DNA from 3 places in the Caballeronia sp. M23-90 genome. Region 1 is predicted to be linked to each of the others. Evidence: predicted binding sites of a transcription regulator. Region 1 holds the regulator's gene; each other region holds the start of a gene.
What was found. Region 1 encodes FliA, which starts transcription of late flagellar genes. Its sites were predicted from a motif close to CTAAAGTTTNNNNNNNNNNNGCCGNTA; they were not measured.
Positions count from the first base shown of each region.

Region 2: a site for FliA is predicted at 1,711-1,737, ahead of fliS (flagellar export chaperone FliS). Genes of this name have one in related genera too.
Region 3: a site for FliA is predicted at 2,612-2,638, ahead of flgK (flagellar hook-associated protein FlgK). Genes of this name have one in related genera too.

Region 1 covers NZ_JBSIPA010000495.1:319-4,606, reverse strand. The annotation lists partial or broken gene ACRXB1_RS30865 (c-type cytochrome) at 1-361, opposite strand, end outside; tRNA gene ACRXB1_RS30860 (tRNA-Arg) at 686-761, shown strand; gene ACRXB1_RS30855 (diguanylate cyclase) at 1,380-2,474, shown strand; gene ACRXB1_RS30850 (RNA polymerase sigma factor FliA) at 2,505-3,236, opposite strand; gene ACRXB1_RS30845 (MinD/ParA family ATP-binding protein) at 3,267-4,202, opposite strand; partial or broken gene ACRXB1_RS30840 (flagellar biosynthesis protein FlhF) at 4,195-4,288, opposite strand, start outside.
Region 2 covers NZ_JBSIPA010000641.1:23-2,740, forward strand. The annotation lists partial or broken gene fliF (flagellar basal-body MS-ring/collar protein FliF) at 1-909, opposite strand, end outside; gene fliE (flagellar hook-basal body complex protein FliE) at 1,257-1,607, shown strand; gene fliS (flagellar export chaperone FliS) at 1,856-2,269, shown strand; gene ACRXB1_RS34000 (flagellar protein FliT) at 2,294-2,623, shown strand.
Region 3 covers NZ_JBSIPA010000190.1:472-7,196, forward strand. The annotation lists partial or broken gene ACRXB1_RS18890 (flagellar basal body P-ring protein FlgI) at 1-142, shown strand, start outside; gene flgJ (flagellar assembly peptidoglycan hydrolase FlgJ) at 155-1,174, shown strand; gene ACRXB1_RS18900 (flagellar brake protein) at 1,583-2,338, shown strand; gene flgK (flagellar hook-associated protein FlgK) at 2,696-4,654, shown strand; gene flgL (flagellar hook-associated protein FlgL) at 4,665-5,918, shown strand; gene fliR (flagellar biosynthetic protein FliR) at 6,112-6,725, opposite strand, start outside.

The DNA.
Region 1 (4,288 bases):
GAAGCAGCGTGTCGTAGCCTTCCGCAATGCGCGGCGCCCAGTCGCCCGCGTTGCCGAACTTCGGCGCGCCGGCAACACCGGCCGTGTGACAGGTCGTGCAGACCGCCTTGAATACCTGCTCGCCGGTTTTGTAGACGCGCGGGGCGTTGGCGTCGCGGATATCGACTTGCGCGACCGGGGCGATACGCTCGGCGACGGCGGCGTCCGACAGGGAATCGGTACCGGCGCCAGTGCGGGTCGTGTTGTTGACGTAGACGGCCAGCAGGACGATCACGACGATCGGAATGGCGAACCCGGCGACGATTGCCGCGATGAGTTGGCCTGGCGTTTTGATCGGGACTCCGTGGGGTGCTTCACTCATGCTCGTCTCGTCTCCCTTTTTATTTGTGAGTCGGTCCAGCGACAGCGTGACAGCAGGGGTAGATCTCTCGAATACTTTTAAACGTTTTCGCCAGCACGGTCGATTATAGACGGAACGTTTACGTGACGGCATACCCGCAAAGGCTTGTCGCAGCGCGTGTTAACCCGGATTTTCGGGGTTTTTGCAGGGATGTTGCGAAGGACGAGGGTCGGGCCTTCCAACCCTTGCGATGGACGAATCGGACGAAAACAGGTATTGTTTCGGACTCGCAGCGGTCCTGCCTCCATGATTTTGTATATGGAACGCGGTGCCCCTTGCTCATATGCGCCCGTAGCTCAATGGATAGAGTACTGCCCTCCGAAGGCAGGGGTTGCTGGTTCGATCCCAGCCGGGCGCACCAAGATTTAGCGCAAATCGAGTTTCCTGGTCATTCCAGGATCACATTCAGCTCCAAACGCATTCCAAGTGCCGCCAGCGCAGAAGCGTTGGTGTCGACTGTCGTCGCGGGTCATTCGCAAATGCCGCGCCTCGCTTAGATGGGCCTTCCTTGATTTCGCTCTGCTGGATTGGCTTTCCTGTCGCCCACGCTTTCTGATCAAAATCCAATTGGTCGTAAGGACACGGGAGAGCGGACCATAGATTCCGTCAGTGAATCGACGTCCGATATCGCATCGGCAGTTGGAGGTGCCAGAGGAATAAACCATTTCCTGCATCGGATTGAGGAAAACGTGCGTAGTTAAGTAGGCGCGTCCGCCGGGCAAGCCGAAACTCGCCTCCACGCTTCGCAGAAACGCGAGCCGTTTAACAACCCCTCGACCACCCAACCAGGCCGAAACCAGAGCCACCCCCGCCATTGACCCATATACTCCCGCCCAAAATCCCATCCACCCTCCATCCGCACCCCAATTTCCCTTTGCATATAGCGCGCATCAACGCAGTAGGATTGCGGTTGCGCACTACGCAGCCACTGTAGAAAACGTCGGTTTAAACCACTAAACCATAAAAAAAGGGACACAGAATGGGGCATTCGCATGACCCCGTGCAGCGGCCGCGCGGCTATGTCTGGTCTCCGCATCGCGATCCGGAAAGGGAGCAGGCAACGCTCCGAGTCGCACTCGGCGGACTCGCGGCCGTGGCGTATGGCGCGTTCGCGTGGTTCGATCCTTCTCCTGCGGCGACCGCATGCTTTCGCGTGCTCGCGTTGTATCTGGTTTATGGCGTGGCCAGCCGGGTGATCATCGGCGGGATGCCGCGTCATTCGGACGTGCGTCTTGCTATCACCACGATCGCGGATCAGGCGCTCCTCGCCCTGATTCTTGCCGCCGGCGGCCCGCTCGCGCTGCCTATGCTCTGGGCCATTTTCCTGTTCCTGATCGGCGCAGGAGGGCGTTATGGGAAGCGGACGCTGGCGTTGTCGTGCGTTACGGCACTGGCCGGAATCGTCGCACTATCCATGCTTCAGCCATGGTGGCGTCTCAACCGGCCGGCGGCGCTTGGCATTGGCTTGAGTGTGCTGGCGGCATCGGTATATCTGAGTGTGCTGGTCGGCCGGCTCGGCAGCGCGAACCGCGATCTCGCGCTCCGGGCAGGCACCGATCCGCTCACCGGATTGAGCAACCGGTACGCACTGGAACAAACCATCGGACGGGCGGTGACGGCGATATCGACGGGACAGGAGGGCGCGACGGCGTTGTTGCTGATCGATCTCGATGGCTTCAAGGAAGTCAACGATACCTACGGCCACGAAGTTGGCGACGTCGTGCTGCGAACCTTTGCTGATTCGCTGTTACGCCGTGTGCGGACCACCGATACGGTCGCGCGTCTCGGCGGCGACGAATTCGTGGTCCTCGCGCGTCACGTGACGGGCAGCCACGCGGTGCATACGGTCGCGAACGGAATTCACGCGGTGCTGGCGGAAATGACGTCGGTGCAGGACCGGGTGGTGAATGTATCGGCGAGTATTGGCGCATGCCTGATCTCGCCGGACCTGAAACCCATCTACACCGATATCGCCGTGCTGATGCGCGCGGCGGATCGTGCTATGTACCGGGCGAAGGCACTCGGCAAAGGCCGAACGGTGTTTGCCGAAGGCGCGGACTTCGAACCTTCTTGAAGCGGCTCAGAAAAAGCCGCCCCCTGACCGTCAGGCTTCCACGCCCGACCAGGCCTGTTCGCGCAACTTCGCGCGCAACCGAGCAACCGCCTGGCTATGCAACTGGCACACGCGCGATTCGCTGACTTCCATCACTGCGCCGATTTCACGCAGATTCAAGCCCTTCTCGTAATAGAGGCTCATCAGCAGCTTTTCGCGCTCGGGCAGTTTGTCGATGGCTTCGACCAGCGCCGAACGCAAACTGCCGTCGAGCAATGCGGACAACGGATCGGCTTTATCGACGCAATAACGGTCGAGGAACGGTTCGTCATCCGATGACCGGTCGAAGTCTTCGTAATAGATCAACTGGCTGCCGTGCAGATCCTGCAGCATGGTCTGGTATTCGTCGAGCGGCATGTTGAGGTGCTCGGCGACTTCCTGTTCGCTCGCCGACCGGCCAAGGTGCTGCTCGACCTTGTGTACCGCCGATTCGACCTCGCGCGACGTCTTGCGCATGCTGCGCGGCAGCCAGTCGTTGGCGCGCAGTTCGTCGAGCATCGCGCCACGAATCCGCTGGCTCGCGTATGTCTCGAACTGCGCGCCCTGGTCTTCCTTGTAGCGGCTGGCGGCGTCGAGCAGACCGATCATGCCTGCCTGGATCAGATCGTCGAGATCCACACTGGCCGGCATTTTCGCGACCAGTTGCAGACCCAGCCGGCGCACGAGCGGCGCGTAGCGGGTCAGGACCTCGGCTTGTGACAGTTTTCCCTGGGCGTTATACATCGCATTCACCTTTGTTCCTTCTTTGCTTCGTCACACCGCCGCCGGGCTACGCATTGCGAACTCCGGCGACGTTGTTTCGGTGCGGCGCGAGGTCGCTCCCGGGTTGATCGAACGCTCGATATTGCGTGGCGTTTCCCTATGGACGGCTTGCGCCGGCCATTCGAAGTGCGAACTTTCTGGCATCGGCCAATACTGCAGGTCGGCCGCGATGTGGCGGTAATCGCGGGCGGCGGCGGTCGTCGGAAATGCTTCGACTGCGCAGCGCGACAGTTCATGCGCCCTCGCCACACGCGGATCTTCCGCCACGCAACCGGCCGGCATGAGCTGCACGGCAAGGTAGCGGCTGGCGACACCGGCGAGGTTATCGAAGGCGATTTGCGCATCGGCGGCGTTCTTCACGTGGTTGACCACGATCCGGAAGCGCGAGATGGCGTGCGCGTAATGCAGGCGCTTGATGCATGCATACGCCTCGGTGATCGCGGCGGGAGCCACGCGTGTGACGATCACGAAGTCGTGCGCTTGCGCGGCGAGCGTGGACAACGCGCCGCTACGATCCGGTTGTGTGTCGATGAGAACGATATCAGCGGGTCCATCCAGCAAAACCCGGTAATGCGCGGCGTCGTGGCTGATGCGTTCGTCGCGGGGCGCGGCGATCATCGAAAAGCCGAACGGCGTGCGCGTGACTGCGTCCTGCAAGAAGCGCTTGCCGCCCAGCACGGCGCCAAGTGCGCCCGTGGACGGTACGTTGGCCAACCGGCTCGCCGACAACGCGTTCTGCCGTTCATCGATCACCAGCACGTCCTTGCCTTGCGCAGCAAGCGCGGCAGCGAGGTTGACGACCGTCGATGTATTTCCCGTACCGCCTATTCCGCCCGCCGGCGCGCCACACACGGCCACCACCCGCGAGCTGTTGCGCGTCAGCAGACGGCGCAAGCCTTCAGCCTGATCGGACACGAACTTATCCAAAGTGAACCTCATGCAGTTCGGTGGAAGCGCGCGCGGAGAGCGCGGAGAGGAGCGGCGGCACGTCGTCGTCTTGCGGCACGAATGGC
Region 2 (2,718 bases), on a different contig from region 1:
CGCGCTCACCTGCGAATGGGCGTTGCCTGCACCGAACAGCGGCGCCAGGATTGCATCGATACGCGATTGCGTATTGCGCTCGATCTGCTGGACGTACTTGAGTTGCGAGGCGTCCAGCCCGTTCGGCCCGCTGCTTTGCTGCGTCAGGAGGTTGCCATCCTGGTCGACGATGGTCACGTTCTTCACCGGCATGTCCGCCACGCCCGAGCTGACCATGTGCTGGATAGCGAGGGTTTGCGCTTCGTCGAGCGCGCGGCCGGGATACAGGTTCAACATGACGGACGCGGTCGGCAATTCCTTTTCGCGCACGAACACGGTCGGCTTCGGAATCGCGAGGTGCACCCGGGCTTCGCGGACTGACGATATCGACGCGATGGTCTTTTCCAGCTCGCCTTCAAGCGCCCGCTGATAGTTGACCTGCTCGGCGAACTGGCTGATGCCGAACTTCTGGTTGTCCATCAATTCAAAGCCGACCGAGCCGTTCTTCGGCAATCCCTGCGATGCCAGCCGCAACCGCGTTTCGTGCACGGCTTCGCTCGGCACCAGGATCGCGCCGCCCGATTCGGCAATTTTGTAGGGAATGTTCCCTTGCTGCAGCGCGGCGACGATCGCTCCGCCGTCGCGATCCGACAGGTTGCTGAACAGCACCCGGTAGTCCGGCTGGCGCGACCACATCACCAGTCCGGCGATCACCATGGCGAGCACCGCCACGGCGATGATCAACGGCATGCGCGGGTTGTTGCGGAACTGGTTGAGCATCGGCATGCGGCCGCCGAGGTTGCCGCTGAAGTCCGAACTGCTGGCAAATCCCGCGCCGCCCGAACCTGCCGCGATCGATCCGGCCGCCGGCTGCGCGCCGGCCAGACCCATGCGGGCGTCCGGGTTGATCAGGTTATTGGTGGAATCCATGCGTCGAAGCTCTCCGAATCTTGCGTTTTCCGCGAAGTGTCCGGTTAAAGCCGGGCGCAGTCGCAGACTCTTTCATGAGAGGAATTATCCGTAAGGGCGAGTAAGTCGATTGAGCGAACAGAAGCCGCTTTTGGCGCTCTTTCCCGGCTTTGCAAAACCACGCCGCTGCTAGACTTTTTCGTAATCGGTCAGGCCGTATGGCGAACCGCCCAGGCTCCGGCGCAGACGCCAGCCTCAGGCCCGGGACAGGCCCCGGTTCGATATGTCCCAGCAGCACCGCCCACCATACGTTGCCGCCGGTTACCTTATTTTTGAGAGTTTGATTTCCGCTTCCTTCTGGAGACACCATGAATGCATCCATCAGCCCGCTGAGTTCGGCGCTCCAGCAACTCCAGTCCATGGCCACGCAGGCCGCCGGGGGCGCGGGCAATGTTGCGGGCGGCGCTGTCGTGCCTGAATCGGGGGCGGCGAGCGCGGGAAGTTTTGCGGATGCGCTGAAATCGTCCATCGATAACATCAGCAGCTCGCAGAAAAGCGCCATGAGCGAAGCGCACGCGTTCGAAATCGGTGCGCCGAACGTATCGCTCAACGACGTCATGGTCGACATGCAGAAGGCCAACGTAGGGTTGCAGTTCGGCCTGCAAGTGCGCAACAAGCTGGTGTCCGCGTACAACGACATCATGAATATCTCCGTCTGAGCCGGGGCGCGCAGCCCGCTTCATGGATAACCGCGCCATCGGCATCTGGACGCTTGCTCGCGGCCATTGCACTTTCCGGAACCCGTTGTGACGCAAAGCCTTCCTAAAGCTTTCGCCGCTTTCTCCGATAACCCAAGTACAGCTCGGCAAACAGTCAGACGAATCGAAGGTCTTGATCGTAATGCCGGCATCGGTTCATTACGGTTTTCGCGATCGAGCGTGCGGAAATCGAATCAGGAGAAAGTCGGATGTTTTCCCAGGGACATGCGGGAGCCAACGCGTACGCACGCGTCGGCGTGCAAACCGGAGTAATGGGCGCCAGTCCGCACAGACTCGTCGTCATGCTGTATCAGGGCGCGCGCCAGGCTGTGGCTCAGGCACGAATGCACTTGCAGCAAGGCAACATTGCGGCGCGCGGCGAAGCGATCACGAAGGCGATCGGCATTATCGAAAGCGGTTTGCAGCAGGCCCTGAACAAGGACGCTGGCGGGGAAATCGCGGCGCGGCTGGACGCGCTGTATACGTATATGTCGCATCGGCTGTTGACCGCGAACGTGCAGCAAAGCGAACCGATGCTGGTGGAAGTCGATGGCTTGTTGGCGACTCTGGAAGACGCCTGGATCGCAATTGCGCCCGACGCAGCAAGAATGGCTGCGGCGTGACATTGCGAAATATGTCCGCACATAATGAAAACGACACAAGAATATTTCTCTCATTACGAAGCGATTGCTGAACTTTCTGCGCGCATGCTGGCCGCGGCGCGCTGTGGAGACTGGAGTGAGTTGAAGATCATGCAGGGGGCATATCGCGAGTTGATCGACGGCTTGCGGGAAGTCGATGCCGCGTCCCAGCTCGACGATACCGCCCGCGCCCGCAAGTTCGAGCTGGTGCGCCGGATTCTCGCGGACGACGCCGCCATTCGCGACCTGAGCGCACCCAGCCTCGCGCGTTTATCGGCGCTGTTCACAGTGAACAGACCCGCGCGAGTTTTGAAAAAGATGATCGGGCTGCGATAAACACGTTTTTGCAGGTCACGTGTTTGCAGCCCGCCGAAAACCGGTGGCGGACTGATCCGAGTGTCGATCGCGCTGACCGGTGACCCGAGGAAACC
Region 3 (6,725 bases), on a different contig from region 1:
CAAGACTGTCGCGGCGAGCGCGACGCTCGCCGACGTGGTCAAGGCGCTCAACGCGCTGGGCGCGACGCCGGCGGATCTGATCTCGATCCTCCAGTCGATGAAAGCAGCAGGCGCCTTGCGCGCCGACCTGGAAATCATATAAGGGCAAGCGCACATGAACGCGAACGGGACGGCAAACAGCACGCTGGCATCACTGGGCGGCTCGGACACGAGCAGCGGCCTGAATTCTTTATCGAACCGGTTTGCGCTCGATGTGCAAGGTTTCGACGCCATGCGCGCCCAGGCCAACGCCTCGCCGCAGGCGGGTTTGAAGGCGGCGGCCAAGCAATTCGACACGGTCTTCACGCAGATGATGCTGAAGAGCATGCGCGAGGCGACGCCGTCCGACAGCCCGTTCGATTCCCACGACACCGCCACCTTCACGTCCATGCTCGACCAGCAAATGGCGCAGAACATGGGATCGAAGGGCATCGGCGTGGCCGACATGATGCTCAAGCAACTGATGCGCAACGCGGGCGCGGGAACGCCCTCGAGCCTTGACCCGACCGGCGCGGGCGCTAGTGGCGACAGCAGCGCGAACGCCGGCAACATCGCCGCGATGAACGCCATGGCGAAGGCTTATGCGAACACGGCGGCATCGGGTGCATCGAAGGATGCGCTGCAAGGCAAGGGCTACAGCGCCAACAGCGCGCTCGAACCGGCCGCACGCGGTGTGGGAACGGACAAGGTGGCGGGGTTCGTCGACCGGCTGGCCGCACCCGCGCAGGCCGCGAGCGCCGCGACGGGCATTCCGGCACGTTTCATCATTGGACAGGCGGCGCTGGAGTCGGGCTGGGGCAAGCGCGAAATCAAGAATGCCGATGGCAGCACCAGCCACAACGTGTTCGGCATCAAGGCGACGAGCGACTGGACCGGCAAGACCACGAACGCCGTGACGACCGAATACGTGAACGGCAAGCCGCAGAAAGTGGTAGAGAAGTTCCGCGCGTACGACTCTTACGAGGACGCGCTCACCGACTACGCCAGCGTGCTCAAGAGCAACCCGCGCTACGCGCCGGTGGTCGAAGCATCGCGCGATGCCGCCGGCTTCGCGCACGGCATGCAGAAAGCCGGGTACGCGACCGATCCGCAATACGCGAAGAAACTGATTTCGATAATGAAACACATTGCGTGAAGAAGCGTGCACTGGCGCGCGTTTTGCTGCAATTTGTCGGGTAGACGAAACGTATTACGAGTAATGTGTCATAAGCGACGGGGCCAATGTCGCAATAGAAGACGAAGCCGGCCGGTGTCCCGTTCCCGCAAATTGCACTAAGCGGGATGGGCCGCCGGCCGAGCCGCATAGAAAATGGGGCTGAGAGCGGGTTTGTTTCTTTTCGTGCGCTTTGGACGTTTTCGGTTGCGAAATCGAGGTTAATCAGGGGTAAAACGGGATTTTTAGGTATTTTTTGCTGTCAGCCCTAAATAAACCTGCCCTATTGCCGCTAAATGGAACACCGAAGTGCCGGATCTACACGGTCTGGTTGGACGCGCACCGGCCTTGATACTCGAGGCGGCGCGAGCAAACGAACACGGCAAGCCCATGAACATGAATGAGTCGAACGGTTCCGACATCGCTGACGACGAGTCCGACCATCCCGATTTTGGCAGGCGTAATCCGCTGGAAATCGGTGTTTCCCTGCGCAACCTCGTCAATCGAGGCGATTTCCTCACTGTCGATCACGGCAAGGGGCAGATCGTGACCCGCCTGCTCGACGTGAATCCCGCTGCCCGGACGTTCGTCTTCGACTGGGGCGCGGTTGCCGATGAAAACGCCGCCGTCCTCTCGACCGAGAACCTGATGTTCAGTGCGAGCCCGGATGGCGTTCGCGTCGAATTCGCGACGGGTACGCCGCGTGAAATCGTTTTCGAGGGACATCCGGCGTTCGAAGCGGACTTCCCGCCCGTCCTGTTTTATATGCAGCGACGCGAGTATTTCCGTGTGGAAGCGCCCGTGCTCGACCCGTATATCTGCAGCGGCATTTTGCCGAGCGGCGAGCGTTTTCGCTTTGAAGTCAACGACCTCTCGCTTGGCGGTGTTGCGCTTCGGACCATGGACGAACGCGTTGCGGCGCTGGAAGTCGGCGTGATCCTGAAAGACGTGGAGCTTCATTTCAGCAATCCGGGCAAGGTCGTGCTCGACGTGCAACTGATGTCGAACCGCCAGATCGTAAACGCGAAAGGCGACCGGCGTTATACGCTGGGCTTCAAGTTCATGAGTTTGCCGGGATCGGCGGAGAACACGTTGCAGCGGTTGATCACGCAACTCGAAATGAAGCGGCGGTCACTCGCGCGCTGAGTTTCAGCGGTGATGATTGTCAAAGGAGCCCGCGGTTTTATCGCGGGCTTTTTTTATCGGCGCGCCGGGTGTTCCGGCCACGTCACCCCATTGCGTCCGTTCGTTCCCGTAACGTGCGCGTTCCGGCCGGGTTCATTCGATGAATTAGGCCCCGATTGCCCCGCTGCTTCACGGATTGCCTCGAGCTCCTCGGGTGAATAATCCGGACAAGGCGCAGTGGGCACGCGGCAGTGGCGGGAATTAACAGAAACGCCGAGAAGCGCCGCGCGTCCGCTCAACTTTTTTCCATATCGGCCGATATACATCAGTGTCGCCATTCGGCGGGCCGGCCATCATGCCCCTACCAGGATTCCTTGCATGTCCAGCAACCTATTCGATATTGGCGTGAGTGGTCTTAACGCAGCCCAGTGGGGACTGACGACGACCGGCCAGAACATCAGCAACGCTTCCACGCCAGGCTATACGCTCGAGCGCCCCGTGTACCAGGAGTCATCCGGGCAGTACACGGCGTCGGGCTATGCCGGACAAGGCGTGACGACGGCCACAGTCTCGCGCTCATACAGCGATTTCCTCACGAAGCAGCTCAACAGCTCGCAGTCGAGCAGCAGCTCGCTGAACACGTACTACTCGATGCTCTCGCAACTGAACAACCTCGTCGGCGATCCGACGACGGGTATCGGCGCGGGCATCACCAGCTATTTCACCGGCTTGCAGTCGGTCGCGAACAGCCCGGGAACGACGGCCACGCGGCAAACGCTGATGAGCAGCGCGCAATCGCTCTCCGACCAGATGAACGCCGCGGCCACGACCTACAACCAGCTTCGCGACGGCGTCAACCAGTCGCTGCAGAGCGCGGTATCGCAGGTCAACACCTACGCCAAGCAGATCGCCGATCTCAACGTGCAGATCGCCAGCGCGAGTTCGGCCGGGCAGCCGCCAAACCAGTTGCTCGACCAGCGCGATCTCGCGGTATCGAACCTGAGCCAGCTGGTCAGCGTCCAGGTCACCACGAACAACAGCGGCTACAACGTATCATTTGGAAATGGCCAGCCGCTGGTCGCCGGCAGCAGTTCGTACGCGTTGACGACGGCAACGTCGCCCTCGGACCCGAGCGAACTGTCGATTGCATACGCCTCTTCCGACGGTTCCACGCAGACGGCCAAACAGACTCAGTATTTGCCGGATTCGATGTTCAGCGGCGGCGGCACGATCGGCGGCTTGCTCGACTTTCGCAGCCAGTCGCTCGATCCGGCGCAGGCCAATCTCGGCGCGATTGCGACCAGCTTCGCCACGCAGTTGAACAACCAGAACGAACTGGGCGTCGATCTGAACGGCAACGCCGGCGGCGCGTTGTTCTCGACCGGCAGCCCGACCGTCTACGCAAACGCGCGCAACAGCGGCAACGCGACGCTCGACGTGTCCATTGCCGATGGCACGCAACCACCGACCAGCGACTACTCGCTCGGCTTCGATGGCTCGAAGTACACGCTCACCGACCGCTCGTCGGGCGCAGTCGTCGGTCAGTTGACCGCTTCGTCCACGGGCGCGGTGAGCGGCACCATCGCCGGGATGAACATATCGATTGCAAGCGGATCGATGACGAAAGGTGATTCGTTCACGATCCAGCCCACGCGCGGTTCCCTCGCTAACTTCTCGCTCAGCAACTCGAACCCGTCGGCGATTGCCGCGGCTTCGCCGGCGGTGTCATCGGCGGCGACAGGCAATACGGGCACGGGCAAGATCTCGGCGGCGAGCGTGACGGCCGGGTACTCGATTCCCAGCAGCATCACGCTGACGTACGACGCCACGGCCAAGACCATGACGTCGAACGTGGAGATCACGCTGCCGGACAACACGAAAGTTCCGGCCGGCACCGCGTTCGCCTACGACCCCACGAAAGGCCTCACCGTATCCAACGGTGCAGGAGTAAGCGCGACCCTCAACGGTACGCCGTCCACGGGCGACAGCTTCACGATCGCGGCAAACACAGGCGGCACGAGCGACGGCAGCAATGCCCTCGCGATGGCCAACATCGGCACCGCCAAGTCGATGAACGGCGGCACCGACACCCTGACCAGTTCCTACGCGAACTTCGTCAACCAGATCGGCAACCAGACGAACGCGCTGAAGTCATCGAGCACGTCGGCGACCGCGGTGCTGAACCAGGCGACATCGGCGCAGCAATCTGTGTCCGGCGTGAACCTGAACGAGGAAGCCGCCAATCTGATCCAGTACCAGCAGCTTTATCAGGCTAACAGCAAGGTCATCCAGACGGCTTCCTCGTTGTTCCAGACACTGCTCGGCATCTTCAACTGAGGTTTTCACGATGCGTATTTCCAGCTCGCAGTACTTCACGATGAACGTCCAGACGATGAGCGACCAGCAGGCATCGCTCGCGGCGCAGTACGCGCAGATTTCGTCGGGAAAGAGAATCCAGACCGCATCGGACGATCCGCTCGGCGCCGCGCAGGCCGTGCAGTTGAGCAGCCAGTCCGCCACGCTCTCGCAGTACAGCACCAACCAGTCTGCCGCGCTGACTTCGTTGCAGCAGGAAGATTCGACGCTGACGAGTATCGGCAACGTGATGCAGAGCGTGCAGACGCTCGTGAATCGTGCGGGCAACGCATCGTTCAACGATACCGACCGCGCGTCGATGGCGACCCAGTTGCAGGGTTACCGCGACAACCTGATGACGCTCAGCAATTCCACCGACGCCAACGGCAACTACATCTTCTCGGGCTTCAAGGGCACGACTCAGCCGTTCACCGACAACGCGTCGGGCACGGGCGCGACCTACGCCGGCGACAACGGCCAGCGCCAGGTGCAGATTTCCGATAACCGCTCGATCAACGTCGCCGATAACGGCGCGACCGTGTTCCAGAGCGTGTCGCCAAACGAGAGCTTGCCGGTTTCATCGTCGGCGGCGGGCAATACGGGTTCCGGCACCATCGGAGCGGTCAATGTGAGCGACCGGGGCAACCCTGGCAATGCATCGACCTATACGATTTCGTTCGCGACCAGCGGCACGGGTTCCACGGCCACCACGACCTACACGGTCAAGGACCAGAACGGCGCCACGATCACGCCCGCGACACCGTATGTGGCGCAGCAGGACATTGCTTTGGGCGGCGGGCAGAAAGTGGCCATCGACGGCGCGCCGGCCAACGGCGATTCGTTCACGGTCGCGCCCGCAAACACCGGCAAAGCCTCCGACACCGATATCTTCTCGACGCTCGATTCGCTGATCAGCGCCTTGAAGCAGCCGACCTCGGGCAACCCGGCTGCGCAGGCGACGTTGCAAAACGCGCTGACCACGGGCGGCACGAAGGTCAACAACATGTACAACAACGTGCTGACGACGCAGGCATCCGTTGGCGGCCGCGAGCAGGAAGTGACCGCAACGCAGACGGCGATGCAGACGACATCGACGCAAACCGCCAGCTCGCTTCAGGACCTGACCAGCATCAATCTCGTCAGCTCGATCAGCCAGTACGAGTTGACGCAGAACGCGTTGCAGGGCGCGCAGCAGGCGTTTGCCAGCATTCAAAAGATGTCGCTGTTCCAGTACATCAGCAGTTGATGGGGAGTAGAAATTCGGGGAATGATGTGGGTAGTTAGGAAGTGTTTCGGGCCACCTTTTTTGGGTGGCCCTTTTTGTTTGCGGGTGGTGTGCGGTGATTGTGGTGTTTATTCACCGCACATTGTGCGGAGATTAGGGCCGCTATTCGCCGCAAAATTTGCGGTGAATACGGCGCTGACCTTGACCGCTCTGCTCAAAGCGCCGCCGCGACCCGTCCCATCTGATCGATCCCGTTCTCGAAGATCCGCTGGAAAAACGGGATCAGGTTGGGGATCATCAACTGGATCAGCAGGAATCCCACCAGCATGGTGACGGGAAATCCGACCTGGAAAATCCCGATCTGCGGCGCCGCGCGATTCAGGATCCCGAGCGCCAGGTTCGCGATCAACAACGCCGCCACGACAGGCAACGACAGCAATAACCCCGTCGAGAAAATACTCACGCCGTAGGTGGCGAGCGTCTGCCAGCCGCGCGCGTGGGTCATCGAACCCAGCACGTTCGCGCTCACCGGCACGTTCTGGAACGTCTGCACGAGGGCGCTGATCATTTGCAGATGACCATCGAAGACGAGAAAAGCGAGGAACGCGATCGTATTCAGATACCGCGAAATCACGACCGCGTTTCCGCCTTGCCGCGGATCGTAGAGCGTCGCAAAACCTAGACCCATCTGCTGGCCGATGAACTCGCCGGCTGCATCGATGGACGCGAACGCAATCTGCATCGTCATGCCGAGTGCCGCGCCCACCAAGAACTGGTTGATGAGGATCAGCACGCCATCGGCGGAAAATACGGTGACCTGCGGCACGG